3 regions of the Arthrobacter sp. Sr33 genome follow, and region 1 is predicted to be linked to each of the others. Evidence: riboswitches for the same ligand, from Rfam matches in the RefSeq annotation. Region 1 holds a riboswitch; each other region holds the start of a gene.
What was found. Region 1 has a riboswitch for thiamine pyrophosphate ahead of ACX80T_RS06275 (ECF transporter S component). Riboswitches for the same ligand answer to the same signal wherever they lie in the genome.
Positions count from the first base shown of each region.

Region 2: linked by a shared signal. The riboswitch ahead of thiO (glycine oxidase ThiO) and the one ahead of ACX80T_RS06275 (ECF transporter S component) in region 1 are both predicted to bind thiamine pyrophosphate.
Region 3: linked by a shared signal. The riboswitch ahead of thiC (phosphomethylpyrimidine synthase ThiC) and the one ahead of ACX80T_RS06275 (ECF transporter S component) in region 1 are both predicted to bind thiamine pyrophosphate.

Region 1 is NZ_JBTNDD010000003.1:250,050-253,318, reverse strand. Features, by position in the region: gene ACX80T_RS06295 (Na+/H+ antiporter subunit E) at 1-285, shown strand, start outside; gene ACX80T_RS06290 (monovalent cation/H+ antiporter complex subunit F) at 282-539, shown strand; gene mnhG (monovalent cation/H(+) antiporter subunit G) at 543-938, shown strand; gene ACX80T_RS06280 (DUF4235 domain-containing protein) at 946-1,206, opposite strand; TPP riboswitch at 1,344-1,461, shown strand; gene ACX80T_RS06275 (ECF transporter S component) at 1,530-2,147, shown strand; gene ACX80T_RS06270 (ABC transporter ATP-binding protein) at 2,153-3,269, shown strand, end outside.
Region 2 is NZ_JBTNDD010000006.1:208,414-211,682, reverse strand. Features, by position in the region: gene thiC (phosphomethylpyrimidine synthase ThiC) at 1-207, shown strand, start outside; gene thiE (thiamine phosphate synthase) at 449-1,183, opposite strand; TPP riboswitch at 1,195-1,329, shown strand; gene thiO (glycine oxidase ThiO) at 1,321-2,580, shown strand; gene thiS (sulfur carrier protein ThiS) at 2,577-2,813, shown strand; gene ACX80T_RS10350 (thiazole synthase) at 2,818-3,269, shown strand, end outside.
Region 3 is NZ_JBTNDD010000006.1:212,040-215,308, reverse strand. Features, by position in the region: gene ACX80T_RS10385 (class I SAM-dependent methyltransferase) at 1-408, opposite strand, end outside; gene thiD (bifunctional hydroxymethylpyrimidine kinase/phosphomethylpyrimidine kinase) at 579-1,472, opposite strand; gene ACX80T_RS10375 (thiamine phosphate synthase) at 1,460-1,675, opposite strand; TPP riboswitch at 2,000-2,109, shown strand; gene thiC (phosphomethylpyrimidine synthase ThiC) at 2,112-3,269, shown strand, end outside.

The DNA of each region.
Region 1 (3,269 bases):
CAGCTTCGGAGCCAGTCCGACCTTCTGGTGACCGTCACCGGGCACGCGCTCTCCCTGATCCCCGGATCGCTGGTGGTGGAGGTGGACCGCTCTACCTCCACGCTGTACCTGCACTGCCTGAATGTGAAGACGCCGGAGGGTGCGGCGAAGATCAGGTCCGATGTGCGGGCCACCGAAGCCTGGCTGATCAGGATTATGGGAACCCGGGATGATCTGGCGCTGCTGCAGACTGAGGTCCGGTTCGATCAGGAGAACGAAGAGCGTGAGGAGGGGATCCGGAAATGACGAGCGCCGTAATTATTGTGGGACTGTTGCTCGGATTCGCCGCCCTGTGCGCTTTGTATCGGATTGCGCGAGGCCCCTCGATCCTGGACCGGGTGCTCGCGATCGATGTGCTGCTCGCCATCATTGGTGGAGCGCTGGCCGTGGACATGGCAGTGAACCGGCACCTGGACAATATTGTGCTTCTGGTCGGGATTTCGGTGATCGGATTCATTGGATCCGTGACCGTCGCCCGGTTCGTCACGGACAGGAAGTAGGGCATGAGCGAGACTCTCATTGACGTGGTGACAGCCGTTCTCATGATCGGAGGGGCACTGATGTCGGTTGCTGCCGGCGTCGGCCTGCTCCGTTTCCCTGACCTCCTCACCCGGATGCACGCGGCAACCAAACCTCAGGTGCTGGGACTGCTGCTGTTCCTTCTGGCCATGGGCTTACAGATGCGCAGCTGGGTGTTGATCCCGGTCCTGCTGGTGTGCTGGATTTTCATGCTCCTCACCGTCCCCGTCTCAGCCCACATGGTGGGCCGGGCGGGATACCGCACCAAACACCTGCGGCGAGACCTGCTCAGCATGGATGAACTTGACGAGGTGGTGGAGAACGCCGCCAACAAGAGGGCGCCCGGCCGGAATCCGACCGAGCGCCCCGATGAGACGTAAATAGGACCTACGTCAGGTCGCGGGACTTCGCGAACCGGTTGGCTGCCCGCTGCGTGGTGCGGTTGGTGAGGACCTGCAGGACGGCGCGCACGGCACCGGAGATCAGCGCGAACGCGAGGGCGGAACGGAGGCTGTTTTCGAGCCCGTCCTCGTCCTTCGGTGAGGCTTTGCCGGTGGTCTTGTGCCAGATGAAATCCACGACCTTGGCTCCGGCGATGCCCGCGCCAAGGCTCAGTGCTACGCCCAGCAGTTTCATAAGCTGATTCATGGTGTCTCCTTCGATGGTGGCTCTTTTCTCAAGCCTAGCGTTTTCCTGTTGAGGTGAGACGCACCAGCACAGCCGGGAGCCCGCCGCCGGCCACCGTGGTGGGTACGAACCTCTCAGGTGTAGAGTTGAAATTGCTAAACATACGACAGGGGAGCGCCGTCCATCCAGATGGACGGGCGCTGAGAGTGCGGCCTACCGCAGACCCTCGAACCTGATCCGGCTAGTACCGGCGAAGGGAGTCGAGTATCTCAGGGTGCCCGGCCGGTGGCACCCGCCATGGGCCCGGATACCCTCCCCTCCTGTACCTCAGGAGGTAAATTCACATGGCTTCATCAACTGCACCAACTCAAAACACGTCGACGCTGCGCGCCCGATATCAATGGCGGGTGGTCGACATTGTCGTTGCCTCGGTGGTGGCGGTCGCCGTCGGGGTGGTGTTCTTCGCATGGTCGGCCGGCTACACGGGCATCGCTGCCTTGACCGGAGCGTTCCCGCCGTTGGCCGGTCTCTACACAGGTGGCTGGCTGATCGCGGGGGTACTTGGCGGTCTGATCATCAGGAAACCCGGAGCAGCCATCTACTGCGAAGTGCTGGCTGCAGCGGTTTCAGCGCTGCTGGGCACCCAGTTCGGGTTGACCACGTTGCTCTCCGGAGCCATTCAGGGCGTCGGGGCCGAGCTCATCTTCCTCTTGTTCCTGTACCGCAGGTGGAACCTCGGGGTGGCTTTGCTCGCCGGGCTTGGCGCGGGCCTGGCCCTCTCGATCAGCGAGAACATCCTGTACAACGCCCTCTGGGCCTTCGAATGGCAACTGATGTACGTGGTGTTCGCCTCGATCTCGGGCGTGATTATCGCTGGCCTGGTGTCGTGGCTGGCGGTCCGTGCCCTGGCCAAGACGGGGGTGCTGTCGGCTTTCGCCTCCGGACGAACGGCTGACGTCTAACCGGTATGGCTGACCACGGAAATACGCCGTCGGCCGTCAGCATCAGCGCGCAAGGCTGGAGCTGGCGGCACGCCGGCCGGAAAACCCCGGCGGTCCGGGACGTTGACCTGACAGTAGCGCCCGGAGAACGGGTGCTGCTGCTCGGCGCGTCAGGGTCCGGGAAGTCGACCCTGCTGCACGGGTTGGCTGGTGTCCTCGGCGATGAGGGGCAGGGCGAACAGCACGGTTCCCTCACCCTCGACGGGCGGCCTCCCGGTGAGGTGCGCGGTCGCGCGGGGCTGGTGCTTCAGGACCCGGACTCTCAGATTGTGCTGGCCCGGGTCGGTGACGAGGTGGCCTTCGGCGCCGAGAACCAGGCCGTACCGCGCGACCAGATCTGGCAGCGGGTTCGGCGGGCGCTCGACGACGTGGGGCTTGAGGTGCCGTTGGATCGGTCCACCAGTGCGTTGTCCGGCGGCCAGAAGCAACGCCTGGCGTTGGCGGCGGTGCTGGCGATGCAACCCGGGCTCCTGCTGCTTGACGAACCGACCGCCAATCTCGACCCGGCCGGTGTGCTGGAGGTAAGGGACGCCGTCGGGCGGGTCCTGGACCGCACCGGCGCCACCCTTGTGGTGGTAGAGCATCGGGTGGCGGTGTGGGCCGATGTGGTGGATCGGGTGGTGGTGCTGGCGGCCGACGGCGGGATCCTCGCCGACGGCCCCCCAGGCACGGTGCTGACCGACGCGTCGACCCGGGCCCGGCTGGCGGCGGCGGGGGTGTGGCTCCCCGGTCATCAACCGTCGGTTCCCACGCAGCTATCCTCACCGGGGGAGGAGCTGCTTACTGCCAGGGGACTATCAGTGGCGCGGGCCAAACGGGGACCGGCGGTGCTCGACGGCGTCGACGTCGCCCTCACCGCCGGCTCATCCCTGGGCATCGTGGGCCCCAACGGTGGCGGAAAATCGACGCTTGCGCTGACCCTGGCCGGGTTGTTGCCGGCGCGGCGCGGCCAGTTGGAGGCCGCACCGGCCCTCTCCCGCGGAGCCGGGAGTAGCCCGCACGCCTGGAAATCAGCGCAACTGGTGACCAGGATTGGGACGGTGTTCCAGGAACCCGAGCACCAGTTCCTCACCAACCGGGTAA
Region 2 (3,269 bases), on a different contig from region 1:
CTTCCTGCCGAACCGGCGAAAACTGCACACTTCTGCTCGATGTGCGGACCGAAATTCTGTTCCATGCGGATCTCCCAGGACATCAGGGACCAATTCGGGGGCGCCGCCGCGCAGGAAGCTATCGCCGGGATGGCAGGAAAGTCCGCCGAATTCCGCGCCTCAGGCGGCAAGGTTTACCTTCCCGAACCCGCTCTACCCCAAACCTAAAAAGCACAAAGTAGCCATGGGATCATCCGTTGCCTGCGCAGGCGGGTCACGGAGATAGGACGTTTGCGGTACTTGTAGTGGCCCTGCGCCTCCGAATTTGTTGGTCCTTTGATATAAGTTCCGTTTTGCATCCAAGGGATGAACTACCCCGCCACCCGAGCCACAGCTTGGGACTGTTTCATCAATGGTGTGTCACTTATGCAGCAAGGTAAAAGTTGATTGGCCCTGACACGTGGAAAGGTTAGGTGGGCGCTGGGAGGGCTGATTTGAGGGACCTGGCGGCGGAGGATGGGTCGTCGGCTTCTGTGATGGCTCGTACGACAACAACCCGGCGGGCCCCGGCTTCGACGACCTGGCCAATGGTGGTGTGATCGATTCCTCCAATGGCAAACCAAGCCCGTGGGGACGAGGTCTCGGCCGAACGTGCTGCTGTGTAACGCACCAATTCAAGCCCGGAGGGAGCACGGCCAGGTTTCGTGGGTGTAGCCCAGACAGGGCCGGTACAGAAGTAATCCAGCCCACTTGTGGTCATGGCAGCGGCGACTTGGGCCGGGGAATGGCAGGATAAACCGATGATCGGTTCGGGGCCCAATAGATGCCGGGCGTCAGGTACTGGCAGATCTTTTTGTCCTATGTGGAAGACCGGTGCGCCGCTGAGTCGGGCTATGTCTGCCCTGTCATTGGCGGAAAAGAGTTTGCCGTGTCGATCCGCTGCCGTACGCAGAGCCACGAGACAGGCGAGTTCTTCGACTGCGTCGATCTTTTTGTCGCGAAGCTGGATGATATCCACACCACCGGCATAGGCGGCGTCGACGAACTCCGCGAAGTCGCCCCTTTCCTTTCGTGAATCCGTGCACAGGTACAACTGCGCTGATGCGAACTGTTGCCGGTGCAGGTCTGCCGTACTGACCGTTGACGCCGTGTCACCGTCGTTCAGAGCCGGCGGGAGAGGGAAAACATCTGAAATAAAGGCCATACGCCTTAGACTAATAGCTCCACGGGAGCCCGATCTTCCGCCAGTGTTCCTACACTCGCGGTCGGTAGGGCTGAGAGGGCGTTCGACGCCGACCGTACGAACCTGAACCGGTTAAGCCCGGCGTAGGAAGGACTCTGATGACTATTCATAACCCGGACCGCCTCGCGCACACCGTCATTGTCGGTGGCGGGATCATCGGATTGGCCATCGGCTGGGAGGCCAGCCGTCGCGGCCACCAGGTCACGCTGATTGATCCCGCGCCCGCTTCCGGAGCTACCCATGCTGCGGCGGGGATGCTGGCCCCGGTCAGTGAGTTCCATTATCAGGAAGAATCCTTGCTGGACCTGACGCTGCCCTCGGCCCGGGCATACCGAGACTTCATCACGGAGCTGGAGGCCGCCTCCGGGATTGGAACCGGCTACCAGCGCAGGCAAACCCTGGTCGCCGGTGTCGATGCGGCGGATCGGCAGGCCCTGACCGACCTGCGCTCTGTCCAGTCAAGTCTTGGACTTCAGGTGGAAGCACTCACCACTAGTCAGGCGAGGCGTCTGGAGCCGCTGCTCGGCCCGCAGCTTTCAGGAGCGTTCCTGGTTCCCGAGGATCATCAGGTTGATCCGCGGGCTATGGCCGTTGCCCTCCAAGCAGCACTAGCCAAACAGACGACCGCGCGCACGGTGCCCGTTTCGGTTTCCGCACTTATCCATGACGATGCTACTGACCGTGTTGCTGTGACCGGTGTGTTGCTGGAGAACGGAGAGCGGATTGATGCTGATGAGATCATCCTGGCTAACGGGCTCGGTGCGGTAAACATTGATCGCCTGCCGACAGGGCTGCGGCTACCGTTACGTCCGGTGTACGGGGACATTCTCCGCCTGCGCGTACCCGAACACCTTAGACCGCTCATAACCTCCACGGTCCGCGGGTTGGTCCGCGGGTCGTCCATATATGTGGTGCCCCGGCAGGATGGAACGGTGGTGATAGGTGCCACTCAACGGGAAAACGGGTCCGCGGGGCTTTCCGCGGGAGGTGTCTACGAACTACTCCGGGATGCTCAGACGCTGATCCCGGCAGTCGCGGAACTCGAACTGCTCGAAGCCCTCTGCCGCTCCCGACCGGGGACCCCGGACAACGCTCCCCTGCTTGGCCGGTGCAGGGACCCGGACGGCTCCGATGTGCGTGGACTTGTGGTCGCTACCGGTTTCTTCCGGCACGGGGTGCTGCTGGCACCGATCACCGCCCGCCTCTGCGTGGACCTGATCAGCCAAAACATACCGGAGATCGACATCGAGCGATTCCGACCCGACCGGTTCAGTAACCCCCGGCACTTCGCCGAAGCGTCCCGTCCTCATGCTTCCCGTCATAACAGTTTTCCTGATGAAGTAAGGATTGCCCTATGAACTTCACATTGAACGGACAACCCCGGAATACCGTTTCGGTTTCCACCCTCAAGCACCTAATCACCGAGCTGACCGGCCGTGAGTTGACCGATGCCGGGCAACCAATCGATAAAAAACAGTTGGGTGTAGCCGTTGCAGTCAACGCTGAGCTCGTACCCCGCACCCGTTGGGTTGAGGTAACCATCCAGAACGGTGACGACATCGAAATTCTTACCGCCGTCCAGGGAGGATAAAACATTGACTGACAACGACGCGTTAACGATCGACGGGGTTACGCTTAGCTCCCGGCTGATCATGGGAACCGGGGGAGCCCCAAGCCTGGAAGGCTTGGGGGCGGCCCTGGCAGCATCGGGAACGGAACTGACAACCGTGGCGCTGCGAAGGTACAACCCCGAGACGGGTGGGTCCTTGTTCGAATTACTCAACGAGCAAGGGATCCGGATATTACCGAACACGGCAGGATGTTTCACTGCCCGCGAAGCGGTCATGACCGCTGAACTGGCGCGGGAGGCACTGGCAACGGACTGGATAAAACTTGAAGTAATCGCCGATGAACAAACCTTGCTACCCGATGCGCTGGAACTCATCCAGGCCACCGAAACACTGGTCTCGAAAGGCTTCAAGGTCTTCGCATACACCAACGACGATCCCATCCTGGCCCGACGACTAGAACAACTCGGAGCTACAGC
Region 3 (3,269 bases), on a different contig from region 1:
TACTAACAGCCCAGAGACCTTCCTGAAAGCGTCCTCCAAAATCTCTTCAGAAAGGAACGCTGGCACGTTGCCTGACATCAGGATGACCTCGTACCGGTCGGGAAGACCCTCGGCGCGCAGGCGCTCGTCGGATAGTTCTTCCACTGCCAGTTGTCGATACCAACCTCCATCGAAAATGTCCTCGGCCACATCCAGAACCGCCCGAGTCGGATCAATGCCGTAAGCCCTGTGCCCGCTCTGACGCAGTGCGTTAGCTGCCGATCCGATGCCGCACCCTATATCGAGGATCCGACTGTTGCGGTGGGCCAGCATGTCTATAAACCGTGCGTCGACCTCGAAATCCGTACCCTTTCCCACAAGCTGGCGCATCTTGTCTGCGTAAGCATCGAGGTCAGCACTTGGGATCATGAAACCCATGGTTGGGTCCCCGGGTAGGAGTCCAGCTGGCATGAGCCCTCGTCGGTAGTCCGGTGGCACCTACGGATGGCACCGAATCATCTATTGCCCGTTCTCGCCGGGATTCTCGTATTCATCGGCGGACTTATTGGGCCCGAAACCGATAGGACACGCCCTCTTCCTTAAGGCGTGCTGCTGTCCTGTTTGTGCTGCAGGGTATGGGCCGCGGCCCATAGCTGGTGGAAGTGGTTGATAGGCCCGTTGCCGTGTCCTACCTGTAATTCGTCGGCGTGGATGAGTGTGTCCTGCAACCAGTTCTTCGCCTGGCGGACGGCATCGGCCCAATCACCGGTGCGTGCCATGACGGTAGCGACGGCGGAGGACAGGGAACACCCGGTTCCGTGAGTGTTTTTGGTTGTAACCCGAGGGTGGATGAATTCCACGACGCTTTCGCTGGCACGACCTATCCGACCGGTGACATCGACGAGTGCGTCGGGACTGGATTCTGTTGACAGGTGGCCGCCTTTGACGAGCACGATTGTTCCCGATGCTGTGGACAGCTTCTTGCCCTGTTCGATAGCTGCAGGCCAATCCTCGGCCTTTGGTTCATCCACCAGGACCGCGAGTTCGGGAAGATTAGGGGTGACCAGATCCGCTTGGCTCACCAACTCCCGTAACGCGGTTTCGGCGTCGGCAGCCAGGAGCCTGTCCCCGCTGCTGGCTACCATGACGGGATCCAGTACTACCAGCGGCGGGTGCACTTGGCGGAGCCAGTCCCGGACGACGGTGATGGTTCCCGCATCTGTCAGCATGCCGATTTTCACGGCGTCGATAGTGACGTCATCGCTGACCGCTTCGAGCTGTTCAATCAGGAAATGTGCCGGCGGCGTGTGAACGGAACGGACACCGAGGGTGTTCTGTGCCAAGAGGGACGTGACGACCGCCATTCCGTACCCGCCCATGGCGGCGATGCTTTTCAGGTCGGCCTGGATCCCGGCACCACCGGTCGGGTCTGTTCCGGCGATGCTGAGGACCCGCGGTATGCGGTGCAGCGTTGAAGCTTCTAGTAACACCATTCCTCCTTAAGCGATTCGGCTGCGGTCCGGGGATCGTCGATTGCGCAGACCGCTGAAACAACGGCCGCCCCGGCGGCACCGGCATCACGCAATGAACGTACGTCAACGCGGCTGATACCCCCGATAGCGACGCAGGGCGATGTGCTTGACTGCCACCCTAGCCTTTCAGCATCCCGTTCGTAGAACAGAGCCAGGGTCCCCAACGGATGCGGTTAGGAACAGCCCTTTTGCAGGGTGTCTGTCTCCGAAGGGTTAAGCCTAGGCAGCAGCGAGACTACGGTCACTTCCGGTAGAACGGGAGCTTGGGCATCTACTAGGCAAACAGGGCGAATGAAAGCATTGTTGGCCGCAGGAACCTGTCCGGGTAATACCGGGAAAGGATGCGTTTGATGCTCGGATTATCTACGGCCATCGTTATCACTCATTGCTCCCACAAGTTGCCCGTTCGAATCGATTTATTCGAGTTTGTTCATTGTGTTGGGGCCGGACCGCAGGTCCCACTTTTCTGGGTAGGGGTGTTAGGGTCGTTTTATCCACACGGGTGCCCTGTTGCAGGGGCTGAGATCGGGCTGAGGCAGTCCGCGACCGTTGAACCTGTCCGGGTAATGCCGGCGAAGGAAGTAGGAACCTTTGAGTGCTATGAATTCACAGTCCCTTTCGTATGTTCACGATTCCGAGCATGGGCTGGCTGTACCGGTCACGGAAATCGCCCTCGAAAACTCACCGGGCAACCGTCCTAACGAACCACTTCGCGTCTACCGCACCGCCGGTCCGGGCAGTGATCCGGTGGTGGGCCTGCCGCCGCTGAGGCGGCCCTGGATTGACGGCCGGGACGACGTCGAGCAGTATCAGGGGCGCGAACGGAACCTGTTCGACGACGGCAAGTCGGCGGTCCGCCGCGGCCGTGCCAGCCAGGAATGGAAGGGTGTGCAGCCCATCCCGCTGCGCTCCCGCGACAGGAAGATCGTTACGCAAATGCACTACGCGCGTCACGGGGTCATCACCGAGGAGATGCGGTTTGTCGCGTTACGCGAAAATTGCGACGTCGAACTGGTCCGCTCCGAAGTCGCAGCCGGGCGCGCGATCATCCCCAACAACATCAATCACCCCGAATCGGAGCCGATGATTATCGGCAAGGCCTTCCTCGTGAAGATCAACGCCAATATCGGCAATTCGGCGGTCACCAGTTCCATCGCCGAAGAAGTCAGCAAAATGCAGTGGGCAACCCAGTGGGGCGCAGACACCGTCATGGACCTTTCAACAGGAGATGACATTCACACCACCCGTGAGTGGCTCATCCGCAACTCCCCGGTGCCCATTGGCACCGTACCCATCTACCAAGCACTGGAGAAAGTGAACGGCGAGGCTAACGACCTGACCTGGGAAATCTTCCGCGACACTGTTATTGAGCAGTGCGAGCAGGGCGTGGACTACATGACCATCCACGCCGGAGTGCTGCTGCGCTACGTTCCACTCACCGCCGAGCGCGTCACTGGCATCGTCTCCCGGGGTGGATCGATCATGGCCGGGTGGTGCCTAGCTCACCATCAAGAAAACTTCCTGTACACGCACTTCGATGAACTGTGTGAGATTTTCGCCCGGTACGACGTCGCCTTCTCACTCGGTGATGGGCTGCGACCCGGGTCCATCGCGGACGCCAATGATGCCGCGCAGTTCGCCGAACTGGACACCCTTGCCGAGCTAACGAAACGGGCCTGGGCGTACGACGTCCAGGTCATGGTGGAGGGACCTGGCCACATCCCCTTCCACCTGGTCCGGGAGAACGTGGAAAGGCAG